DNA from 3 places in the Arthrobacter sp. 10T416 genome. Region 1 is predicted to be linked to each of the others. Evidence: riboswitches for the same ligand, from Rfam matches in the RefSeq annotation. Region 1 holds a riboswitch; each other region holds the start of a gene.
The links. Region 1 has a riboswitch for thiamine pyrophosphate ahead of thiD (bifunctional hydroxymethylpyrimidine kinase/phosphomethylpyrimidine kinase). Riboswitches for the same ligand answer to the same signal wherever they lie in the genome.
Positions count from the first base shown of each region.

Region 2: another riboswitch for thiamine pyrophosphate. It lies ahead of AC1DBE_RS06150 (ECF transporter S component); the one in region 1 lies ahead of thiD (bifunctional hydroxymethylpyrimidine kinase/phosphomethylpyrimidine kinase).
Region 3: another riboswitch for thiamine pyrophosphate. It lies ahead of thiO (glycine oxidase ThiO); the one in region 1 lies ahead of thiD (bifunctional hydroxymethylpyrimidine kinase/phosphomethylpyrimidine kinase).

Region 1 covers NZ_JBFTHI010000001.1:595,071-598,333, forward strand. The annotation lists gene thiD (bifunctional hydroxymethylpyrimidine kinase/phosphomethylpyrimidine kinase) at 306-1,907, opposite strand; TPP riboswitch at 1,897-1,994, opposite strand; gene AC1DBE_RS02720 (Rne/Rng family ribonuclease) at 2,112-3,263, opposite strand, start outside.
Region 2 covers NZ_JBFTHI010000003.1:201,967-205,229, forward strand. The annotation lists gene AC1DBE_RS06145 (ABC transporter ATP-binding protein) at 1-886, opposite strand, end outside; gene AC1DBE_RS06150 (ECF transporter S component) at 900-1,532, opposite strand; TPP riboswitch at 1,602-1,741, opposite strand; gene AC1DBE_RS06155 (heme-degrading domain-containing protein) at 1,896-2,435, shown strand; gene AC1DBE_RS06160 (DUF4235 domain-containing protein) at 2,477-2,740, shown strand; gene mnhG (monovalent cation/H(+) antiporter subunit G) at 2,772-3,167, opposite strand; gene AC1DBE_RS06170 (MrpF/PhaF family protein) at 3,157-3,263, opposite strand, start outside.
Region 3 covers NZ_JBFTHI010000002.1:233,974-237,236, forward strand. The annotation lists gene AC1DBE_RS04940 (thiazole synthase) at 1-12, opposite strand, end outside; gene thiS (sulfur carrier protein ThiS) at 18-254, opposite strand; gene thiO (glycine oxidase ThiO) at 251-1,501, opposite strand; TPP riboswitch at 1,492-1,609, opposite strand; gene thiE (thiamine phosphate synthase) at 1,636-2,340, shown strand; gene AC1DBE_RS04960 (ferritin-like fold-containing protein) at 2,341-3,012, opposite strand; gene AC1DBE_RS04965 (RNB domain-containing ribonuclease) at 3,053-3,263, shown strand, end outside.

The DNA of each region.
Region 1 (3,263 bases):
TTGTAGACCGGCTCACGCTGTGCCTCAACGCCGGTGGATTCCCCGGGGGAACCCATGAGCTATACCGTGGAAAGTCCTGCCCGGAGTGCGGGTGAACTGTTCATCAAGGTCATAACCCAAGTGTTGGCGTAAGCACCGAAGATCTAGACTACGCTAATTTTGCCTTCGGCCGCAAACGAGGCCGGCTCCGGAGAGTGATGCGTGACGGCCGCCACACCCCGTCCCCGAGGGGCTGGAGCGGTGCTGCCGCGGCGACTTCCGGAACCGCGCCCCATAATGTTACCGGCCGCAGGGCCGGGGCCGCGTCAGGCGTGCAGCCTCGGCGCGTCGAAGAACGCCACCTCGTAGTCGCAGGACTGCCGGAACGCCTCGGTCATGGCGGTCCGCTCCGACTCGGAGCCGCGCCGGGCCGCGGCATCGGTGTACCGGATTGCCTGCCGCGTAGCCTCGGCGAAGGCCTCGTCGGCGTAGGTGCGCAGCCACTCCGCGTAGGGGTGCTCGGCCGGCGCGCCGGCGTCGAGGTATTGCCTGTGCAAGGTTGCGCCCACCTCGGCGTAGAGCCAGAAACAAGGCAGCGCTGCCGCGGCCAGGACGCCGTAACTGCCCAGCGAGGCCGCGAGAAGATGGTCCACGTAGGCCTTGGTGACCGGGCCGGGCCGCGCCTCCCCCGCGCGTCCGGCCAGCCAGGTCCGGTGCAGCTCGGATTCGACCTCGAGGCACTGTTGCGCCGACCGGGCCCAGAAGAGCTGTTCCGCTTCCGACGGCGCCAGGGCGGCGGCGCGGGCCAGGACCCGAGAGTAGCCGTTGAGGTACAAGGCGTCCTGACGCAGGTAGTAGGCGAACTCGGTTTCGGGCAGGGCGCCGCTGGCCAGCCCCCGGATGAAGTCCAGGCCGTAGATAGCGTCCAGGCTGCCGGTGACGATCCCGTCGAGGCCCTCGGCGAAGTCGCCGTCAGCCGGCGGCCGGGCGCCGGTTACGTGGTGGAAGTGGTGCACCGGGCCGTTGCCGGTGCCAACTTCGAGGCGCCCGGCGTCCGCCAGCGCCCCCTGAAGCCACGGTTTGACTTCCCGCAGCGCCGCTTCCCAGTCCTGGCACCGGACCTGGGCGGTGGCCAGCGCCGAGGACAGGGAGCAGCCCGTACCGTGGCTGTTGCGGGTGGCGATCCGCTCACCGGGCACCTCCACGGTCTCCCCGCGGAGCACTCCCCCGGTGTTGACCAGCGCGTCCGGACAGGTGCCGCCATCGGGCAGGTGTCCGCCCTTGACCAGCACCGTGGTCCCGGTTCGCGCCGCGAGGCGTTTGCCCTGTTCCAACGCCCCGGCCCAGTCCCGGGCGATCGGTTCTCCGACCAGGATGGCGAGCTCGGCCAGGTTCGGGGTGATGAGGTGCGCCAGGGGCAGGAGGGACCTCAGGGCGTCCTCCGCGGATTCGCGGAGCAGCCTGTCGCCGCTGGTTGCCACCATGACCGGGTCCAGGACGACGACGGCGGGCCGCACCTTCTCGAGCCAGTCCCGGACGGCGGTAATCACCGCGGCGTCGCCGAGCATCCCGATTTTGACGGCGTCGATGGTGATGTCATCGCTGACAGCCTCGAGCTGGGCGGTGAGGAAGGAGGCCGGGGGCACGTGCACGGCCCGCACACCCCGGGTGTTTTGGGCGGTCAGGGCCGTGACGGCGGCCATCCCGTAGCCTCCGTTCGCCGCGATGCTCTTCAGGTCCGCCTGGATGCCGGCCCCGCCGGACGGGTCGGACCCGGCGATGGCCAGGACGCGGGGTATCCGGGCGGTAGCGGGCCGGGTATGGGCTGCCGCCCGGCCCGGGAACGCCGAATGCAGGATGGGGGCAGGGCGGGAGCGGTCCGGCTGGGCGGCCGGGGGCACGGTTACCTGCGGGGTGGTTGAAAGCATAAGACATCCCTTCGCCGGTGCTAACCGGACAGGTTCAACGGGTCTGGATCTCAGCCGGCTCGATGCGCGGCACCCCGTGTCAGTTCCCCAGCCTAGCCGCCCCGCAGCTCCGGGCCGTTAACGCACTCGCGGGCACCGTCCGGGCCCGACGTGATGTTACGTCGGGCCCGGACGATACCCGCGGGCGGTGGGGTTTTCCCGGGCCTAGAGCTCCGAGGCCGGTACGCCGACGCCGAGGATGACCGGTTCCGCAGCGGCGGACTTAGCGGCCGGCGTTGCCGGTTCCGGCGCCTTGGCCTCGTGGACGGAGACTGCTGCTACCGACGGTGCGTTCTCGCGCTGCTGCACGGACGTCTCGTTGGCGGCACCCTGGGCGCGGCTGGCGCTGCGGTTACGGCGGACCCGGCGGGGTGCCGTGCCGTCTGCCGAACCCGCAGGGGCCTGGTTGACGGGAGCCTTGGCAGCAGGCGCTGCTGCGGCCGGAGCCTTAGCCGCGGGGGCCTTGGCGGGCTCCTGGCGTGCCGGGGCCTGTTGGGCCGGGGCCTTGGCGGCCTCCTGGCGTGCCGGTGCCTGCTCTTCGCGGGTGCGGGTGCCTGGCGGCTGGATCCGGGCAGTGCGGGCCCGTCCCCGTCCCCGGGTGGCACGGGGCGACGCCGCTGGGGCCTCGTCGGCGGTCCCGGCCTCCGGAGTTTCGGCTGCAGCCGTCTCGACGGCAGGGGCAGCCGCCGCCGTCTGCGCACCGGACTCGGAGTCGCCCAGGCTCGCGAAAGCCTCGGTCAGCAGGTCCAGGGTCAGCGCCGGTTGCCGGGTTTCCTCGGCGTGCTCGACGAACGGCAGGGCGACCTGTTCGCCGCCGAAGGTCAGGACCGCGGCCGGACGTCCGGCGGCTTCCTCCGTCGAAGCGAGCTCTACCGCGGCATCGAGCGCGGCCTGCCGGGTGGCGGCGTCCGGCGCGGAATGCGCGTCGCCGTCGTGCAGGTGGGCGGCGTGCGCGGCGGCGGCGATGTTCGCCAGTGCCGCGCGGGTTGCCTCCGCCTTGGCGTGGCGTTCCGCTTCCGTCGGCTCGGGGTGGGCTGCAACGGCCGGCGTGGACGGCATGGCCTCGCCGTTCCCCTGGCCGCCCTTGCCGCGGCGACGCTTGCGCTCACTGCGGGCTGCAGGCTGGTGTTCGGTCCGCGGGACGTGGTGCTCAGCGGCGACGGTGTTGGCGCGGCGGTGCTCGACGGGTTCGTCGTGGGTGACGATGCCCCGGCCGGCACACGCTTCGCACTGCTCGCCGAAGACTTCCAGGAGCCCGGTGCCCATCCGCTTGCGGGTCATCTGCACAAGGCCGAGTGAGGTCACCTCCGCGACCTG
Region 2 (3,263 bases), on a different contig from region 1:
CGCCGGACTGGATCCCGCCGCCGGGGACGCCGCCAGACTGGACGCCGTCCCCACCGGGTTGCCGGCGGGGACGGGTGGGCGGCACGTGGCCCGGCACCCAGACCCCGGCAGCGATGAGCATGTCCCTCGCCTGCGCCAGGACCTGGTCCGGGGCGCCGTCCAACAACACGGCCGGCTCCGTGGCAGAGCCCGGCTGCAGCACCACGATCCGGTCGACGAGGTCCTTCCACACGGCCACCCGGTGCTCCACCACCACCAGCGTGGCTCCGGTCCGGTCCAGGCACCGTGCCACGGCGTCGCGGACTTCCAGGACACCCGCGGGGTCGAGGTTGGCCGTGGGTTCGTCCAGCAGCAGCAGCCCGGGCCGCATGGCGAGGATCCCGGCGAGCGCCAGGCGTTGCTTCTGTCCGCCCGAGAGCGCGGACGTCGGGTGCTGCAGCGGCAGGCCGGCCAGCCCGACGTCGTCGAGCGCCTCCGCGACCCGCCGCCAGATCTCCGCCGGGGGCACGGAAAGGTTCTCGGCGCCGAAGGCGACGTCGTCACCCAGCCGCGAGAGCACCACCTGGGTTTCGGGGTCCTGCTGGACCAGGCCCGCCGTGCCGCGCCGGGCCCGGGGCGGGGCGCCGTCGATCAGCAGGCTGCCGGTCTCGTCCGAATCCTCGGAGTCCGCGGCCGGTCCCGCGCCGGCGCTGTCGCCGAGCACCCCCGCCAGGGCGTGCAGCAGCGTGGATTTTCCCGCGCCGGACGGCCCCAGGAGCAGCACGCGTTCGCCGGGGCTGATGTCCAGGTCCAAGCCGCTCACGGCCGGGCGGGTGCGGCCGGCATGCCGCCAGCCCCAGCCGCGGGCGGTGACCGCAGCCGGGCGCACGTCGTCGAGGGTTCCCATACGTGTCCGGGCCCTAGGAGAACACGGGTTCCGTTGCCGCCTTGCGGGACGCGAAGGAAGCCAGCACACCGGTCCGGGCCAGGCCGCGGGTGGCGATCCAGGCCAGGGCGCCGGCGATCACGGCCCCGGAGATGGCGCAGAAAATGATGTAGGCGAGCTTGTCACCGGTCTCGTACGCGATGTTCCAGCCCCAGGGCAGGAAGGAGTCGTTCAGGCCGCAGAACAGGCCGGCGCCCGCTCCGGCCAGCAGCGAGACCGGCAGGTTGAACCGCTTATAGAGGAACGCGGCGAAGATGAGCTCCGCGCCGAGGCCCTGCAGGAAGCCGGAGAACAGCACGGACGCGCCGTACTGCGAGCCCATGATCAGCTCCCCCGTGGCGGCTACGGTTTCGCAGAACACGGCCGCTCCCGGCTTGCGGATAACCAGCATGCCCAGAATCGCGGGGATCATCCACCCGCCGGCGTACAGCCCGGTCAGTGGCGGGTAGACCGCGTTCAGCGGCGTGGTCACCACGTTCGCGCCCTGGTCCCAGGCCCAGAAAATTACGCCGCCGGCAACAGCGATCAACGCCGCCACCACAATGTCCACCACCCGCCAGGTGTATTTGCCCGCGGTCAGTGTCTGCTTTGCAGAAATATCAGTCATGTCTTCCTCCTGAGGTACAGGAGGGGAGGGCGCTCCGGTGGCGCCGCGGTTTGCACCGCGGGTGCCGGGCACCCTGAGAACTCGACTCCCTTGCGCCGGTACTAACCGGATCAGGTTCGAGGGTCTGCGGCTGTCCGCACTCTCAGCGCCCACCTAAGGTTCCGGACTGCTCCGGAAGGCCCGACGGCGGCGCTCCCCTGTCGTATGCAATTCACCCTTGTGGGCTGGCTCAGTTTACACCCGGCAGATCGCCCGCACGAGCCGGTGACCGGGATCGGCCTGCTTGGTAGAGTCTGCTCAGATCGCGAGCATCGGCCGCAGCCGCGGCCGGGCCCCGGCCGCCACTGACGGAAGGTGATTCCTTTGACCGACTCCCCAGCGCCTTCCCCCGACTTCGACCCCGATTCCGCGGAGCCCCAGCCGCCGGGTTCCCTGGCGGAGCTCATCGGCCGCATCCTCACCGAAATCGAGGAGCTCCAGTTCCGGTCCTTCAGCAAGGACGACGCCCTGGACCTGGGGCTGCTCCTGGTGGAACTGGGCCGGGAGCGCTCCCATCCGATCGCCATCGACATCACCAAGGGCGAGCAGGTGCTCTTCCACGCGGCGCTGGAGGGCGCCACCCCTGACAACGGCCGCTGGATCAAAGCCAAGCAGCGCACGGCCGTGCGGTACGAGGTCCCGTCCCTGCTCGTGGGGCTGCGGGCGCGGGCGTCCGGGCGGCGGATCGAGGACAACGCCTGGTTCGACCAGCTGGAATTCGCGGCCCACGGCGGCTCCTTCCCGATCTACCTGCGCGGAACCGGAATGATCGGCACGGTCACCGTATCCGGCCTGCCGCAGAAGGCTGACCATGAGCTGGTGGTCGAGGCGCTGTCGGAAATCCTCGGACGGCAGGGACGCTAGGCTAGGGGGAGCCCTGTTTCCGCCCGCAAGGAGTACGACGCATGAACATCCTCATCAAGTTGCTCGGCACCGGCATCAGCCTCGTCGCCGGTTTCGTCGGGACCAAGCTGGTCGACACCGCGTGGGAGAAGACCACCGGCAACAAGCCGCCGAAGGGCCACGACGACGACGTCCCCACCACCCTGCGCCAGGCCCTGACGTTCGCGCTGATCTCCGCTTCGGTCAGCGCCATCATCCAGGTCCTCGCCAACCGCGGCACCCAGCGCGCCATCAGCCGCTTCGCCAAGACCCAGGACATCGTCTAAGGGCACACCGCTATGGGCACACCGCCCGGCGTCACTCGCCGTCGTCGGTGAACCCGCGTTTCCCGGCCGCCTGCTGCACCACGGCTTCGAGCTCGTCGGCGCTGAGCAGTTCCGGGTGCAGGTGCTTGGTCCGGTAGCCGGCCCGGCCCACCATGTGGGCCGAGACCGGCACCGTGAGCAGCTGGAAGATCCACGCGACCACCAGCACCGGCCACACCCACCATGTGCGCATCTGCAGCCCGACGGCGCACAGCAGCAGGAACAGCCCCAGTACCTGCGGCTTGGTGGCGGCGTGCATCCGGCTCATCAGGTCCGGGAAGCGCAGCAGGCCGATCGCGGCGCCGAGGGACATGAGCGCCCCCACCACCATAAAGACGGCAGAGACTGCGTCGATCACGGTATCCACGGAGCTCGTCTCAGGATTCATTGGGCTGCTTCCTCCGGTCCGCCACGAACCGTGCCACCGTCACCGAGCCGACGAAGCCGATGATGGAGATGGCCACGAGCAGCATCAGGTTGTTCA
Region 3 (3,263 bases), on a different contig from region 1:
GGTCTCTTCCATGGCGTTTATCCTCCCTGCACTGCGGTGACGAGTTCGACGTCGTCGCCCTCGGCGAGCGCCGTCGCGTGCCACTGGCTGCGCGGGACCACCTCGGCGTTGCGGGCGACCGCGACGCCGAGCTTCCGCCCGTCCGTGGCCTGGCCGTTGGCGGCAAGCGGCCGTCCGGTGACCCCGCTGACCAGGGCGCTGACGGTGGCGCCGTCGGCGACGGCGTGCTGTGCTCCGTTGAGCCTGATGTTCATGCTGGTGTCCTGTCTTTTGCTGGGAACTTATGGGCCGCGGCCTCCGGGCGGGGAAAGCGGTCGGGGCGGAACCGGGCCCAGCGCGGATCCGGCCGGCCGTCCAGCAACGCCTGGCAGATCGCCGCGGCGGCCGGAGTCAGCAGGACCCCGTGCCGGAAGAACCCGGTGGCGATGATCAGGCCCTCGATGTCAGGGCCATCCCCCGGACCGGCGACCCGCCCGATCAGCGGGGCGTTGTCCGGTGTGCCCGGCCGCGCCCGCGCTGTGGCTTCCAGCAGTTCGAGTTCGGCGACCGCCGGAAGAAGCTGCTGGGCGTCACGCAGGAGCTGGTAGACGCTGCCGGCCGAGACCGCGCTGGCGGTCGACGGTGCGTCCTCGCGCTGGGTCGCGCCGATCACCACCGTGCCGTCGTCCCGGGGCACGATGTACACCGGGACCCCGCGGACCAGCCCCCGGACCGTGGAGCCCAGCAAGGGACGGAGCCGGGGCGGCACCCGCAGCCTGAGGATGTCACCGTAGACGGGGCGCAGCGGCAGCACCAGCCCCTGCGGCAGGGCCTGCAGATCGGCTGCGCCGAGGCCGTTGGCCACGACCGTTTCGGTGGCACGGATATCTCCCCCGCCCTCCAGCCGGGCCCCGGCGACGCCGCCGTCCTCCCAGAGCAGGGCCGCCGCCCGGCTCGGCACGGCCACGAATTCCGGGTCGGCGGCCAGCAGACGCCCCATCCGTGCCAGCAGCCGCCGCGGGTCCACCTGGTGGTCGGCGGGGATGGCGAAGGCGCAGGAGATGCCGGGGCTCAGAAGGGGCTCCCGGGACCGTGCCTCCCGCACCGTCAGGGGGTCCACGGCGAGGCCGCACGCCAGCTGCACCTCCCGCAGGTCGGTGAGCGCCCGGCGGTCGGCGGCGTCCACGCCGACGGCGAGGGTCGGCGTCGTGCTGTAGCCGGTGCTGCCCGGCTGCGGGCCGCCGTCGGGCAGGTCCCCGGGCGCGCCGTCGGCCAGGCTGGCGGCGAAGGCCGGCCACAGCCTGGAGCCTTCGAGCATCAGGGCCAAGAGGTCTTCCTCCTGGTAGTGAAGTTCGCTGACCGGCGCCAGCATGCCGGCGGCGGCCCAGCTGGCGCCGCTGCCGGGGGCATCATCGATGAGGGCCACAGTCCGGCCGGAGCGGCGCGCTGCCCAGGCGATTCCGTGGCCGATCACTCCCCCGCCGATCACGGCGACGTCGTACGGTACGGCTGGTGGGGTCATGGTTTCCTTCCCTACGCCGGTACTAACCGGATCAGGTCAAGCGGTCGGCTCTGACGCCCTCTCAGCCCGGCGGCCGCGTACGGCCCGCGGGCTCCCGCGGTATGCGCCCAGTTTAGAGGAACTACGCTTGGGATATGAGCCAGGACCTGCACACCACCGCCCGCCTGTATCTGTGCACTGATGCACGGAAAGAGCGCGGGGACTTTGAAGATTTTGTCGACGCTGCCTTTGCCGGCGGGGTGGACATCATCCAGTTGCGGGACAAGTCGCTGGAGGCGGCCGAGGAACTGGAGCTCCTCGGGGTCCTGCACGCCACGGCGCAGCGGCACGGCCGGCTGTGGGCCGTCAATGACCGCGCCGACCTCGCCTCGCTGGCGGGTGCGCCGGTCTTCCACATGGGCCAGAAGGACATTCCGTTCACGGCGGCCCGCGACTTCCTGGGCAAGAACACGGTGATCGGCATGTCCACCCACACGCCGGACCAGGTGGACGCGGCCATCGCCGCCTCCCCGGGCCGGACCGGCTTGGACTACTTCTGCGTGGGGCCGGTCTGGGCGACGCCCACCAAGCCTGGCCGCGCCGCGGTCGGAACGGACCTGGTGCGGTACGCCGCCGCGGCTATCGGGCGGGCCTCGGAAGCCGGCGTCGGCAAGGTCTCCGGAGTGGTGCCGTGGTTCGCGATCGGCGGGATCGATCTGGGCAACGTGGAGCAGGTGGTCGACGCCGGGGCCCGCAGGATTGTGGTGGTCCGGGCGATCACCGAGGCCGCGGACCCGGCGGGCGCAGCGCGCGCCCTGCTCGCCGCGCTCGACGCCGGCGCGGATTCCGACGTCGGCTAGCTAGCCCGCGAGCCCCAGCCCGGACATCCGGCGGGAGTGCCCGGCGGCGAGTTCCGCGGTGAGCTCCCGGGCGAGCTCACCGGCCCGGGCCGGGTCCTCACCGGCCAGCCCGTCGAGGAACGCGTGGTCCACACTGACCCGTTGGGCCTGGGTGAGCGCCTCGCCGAGCAACCGCCGGGCCCACAGGGCCAGCCGGGAAGCCAGCCGCGGGTCATCGGCCAGCGCCGCCTTCAGCCGCTCCCGGAGCACGGCCGTCGCGTCGCCTGCGGACTGGACCTGCTCGATCAGACCGGCCGTGCCGGCGTCCACATAACCCGAAACCCGCCGGTAAAAGTCGGCGGAGACCGTGTCGATGACGTACGCCTTCATCAGTGACTCGTACCAGTCGGCGGGCCGGGTGCGCTCATGGAAGTGGTCCACCGAGGCCTGGAACGGCTGCATCGCCTCCTCCGCGTCCACGCCGAGTTCGGCCAGTTTCGCGCAGACCAGCTCGAAGTGCTGGAACTCGATGACGGCAAGGCGGCCCAGCACGGACCGGTCGTGCAGGGTGGGCGAATACCGGGCGTCGGAGGAGAGCCGTTCGAACGCCGACAACTCCCCGTAGGCCATAACGCCCAGCAGGTCCCTGCGGAAACGGTTGAAGCGGGCGGGCTCATCCGGGGAGGTGCTCATGCTTCAACACTAGCGGCGGAAATCGGGCTACCCTGATTCCGTGTCTCATCATCGCCTGACTCCGAGCGTCCGACAGCAGCAGAACCAGCTGGCCCAAGCGCTGAACGCGCTGCGCACCGTCCTGGAACTGCCGGGGCCGTTCCCGGCCGACGCGCTGCGGGACGCCGAGGCCGCCGTGGCCGGCCATGAGCTGCCCGGCCTGGACCTGACGCACGTGGAATTCGTGACCATTGATCCGGCGTCCTCCACGG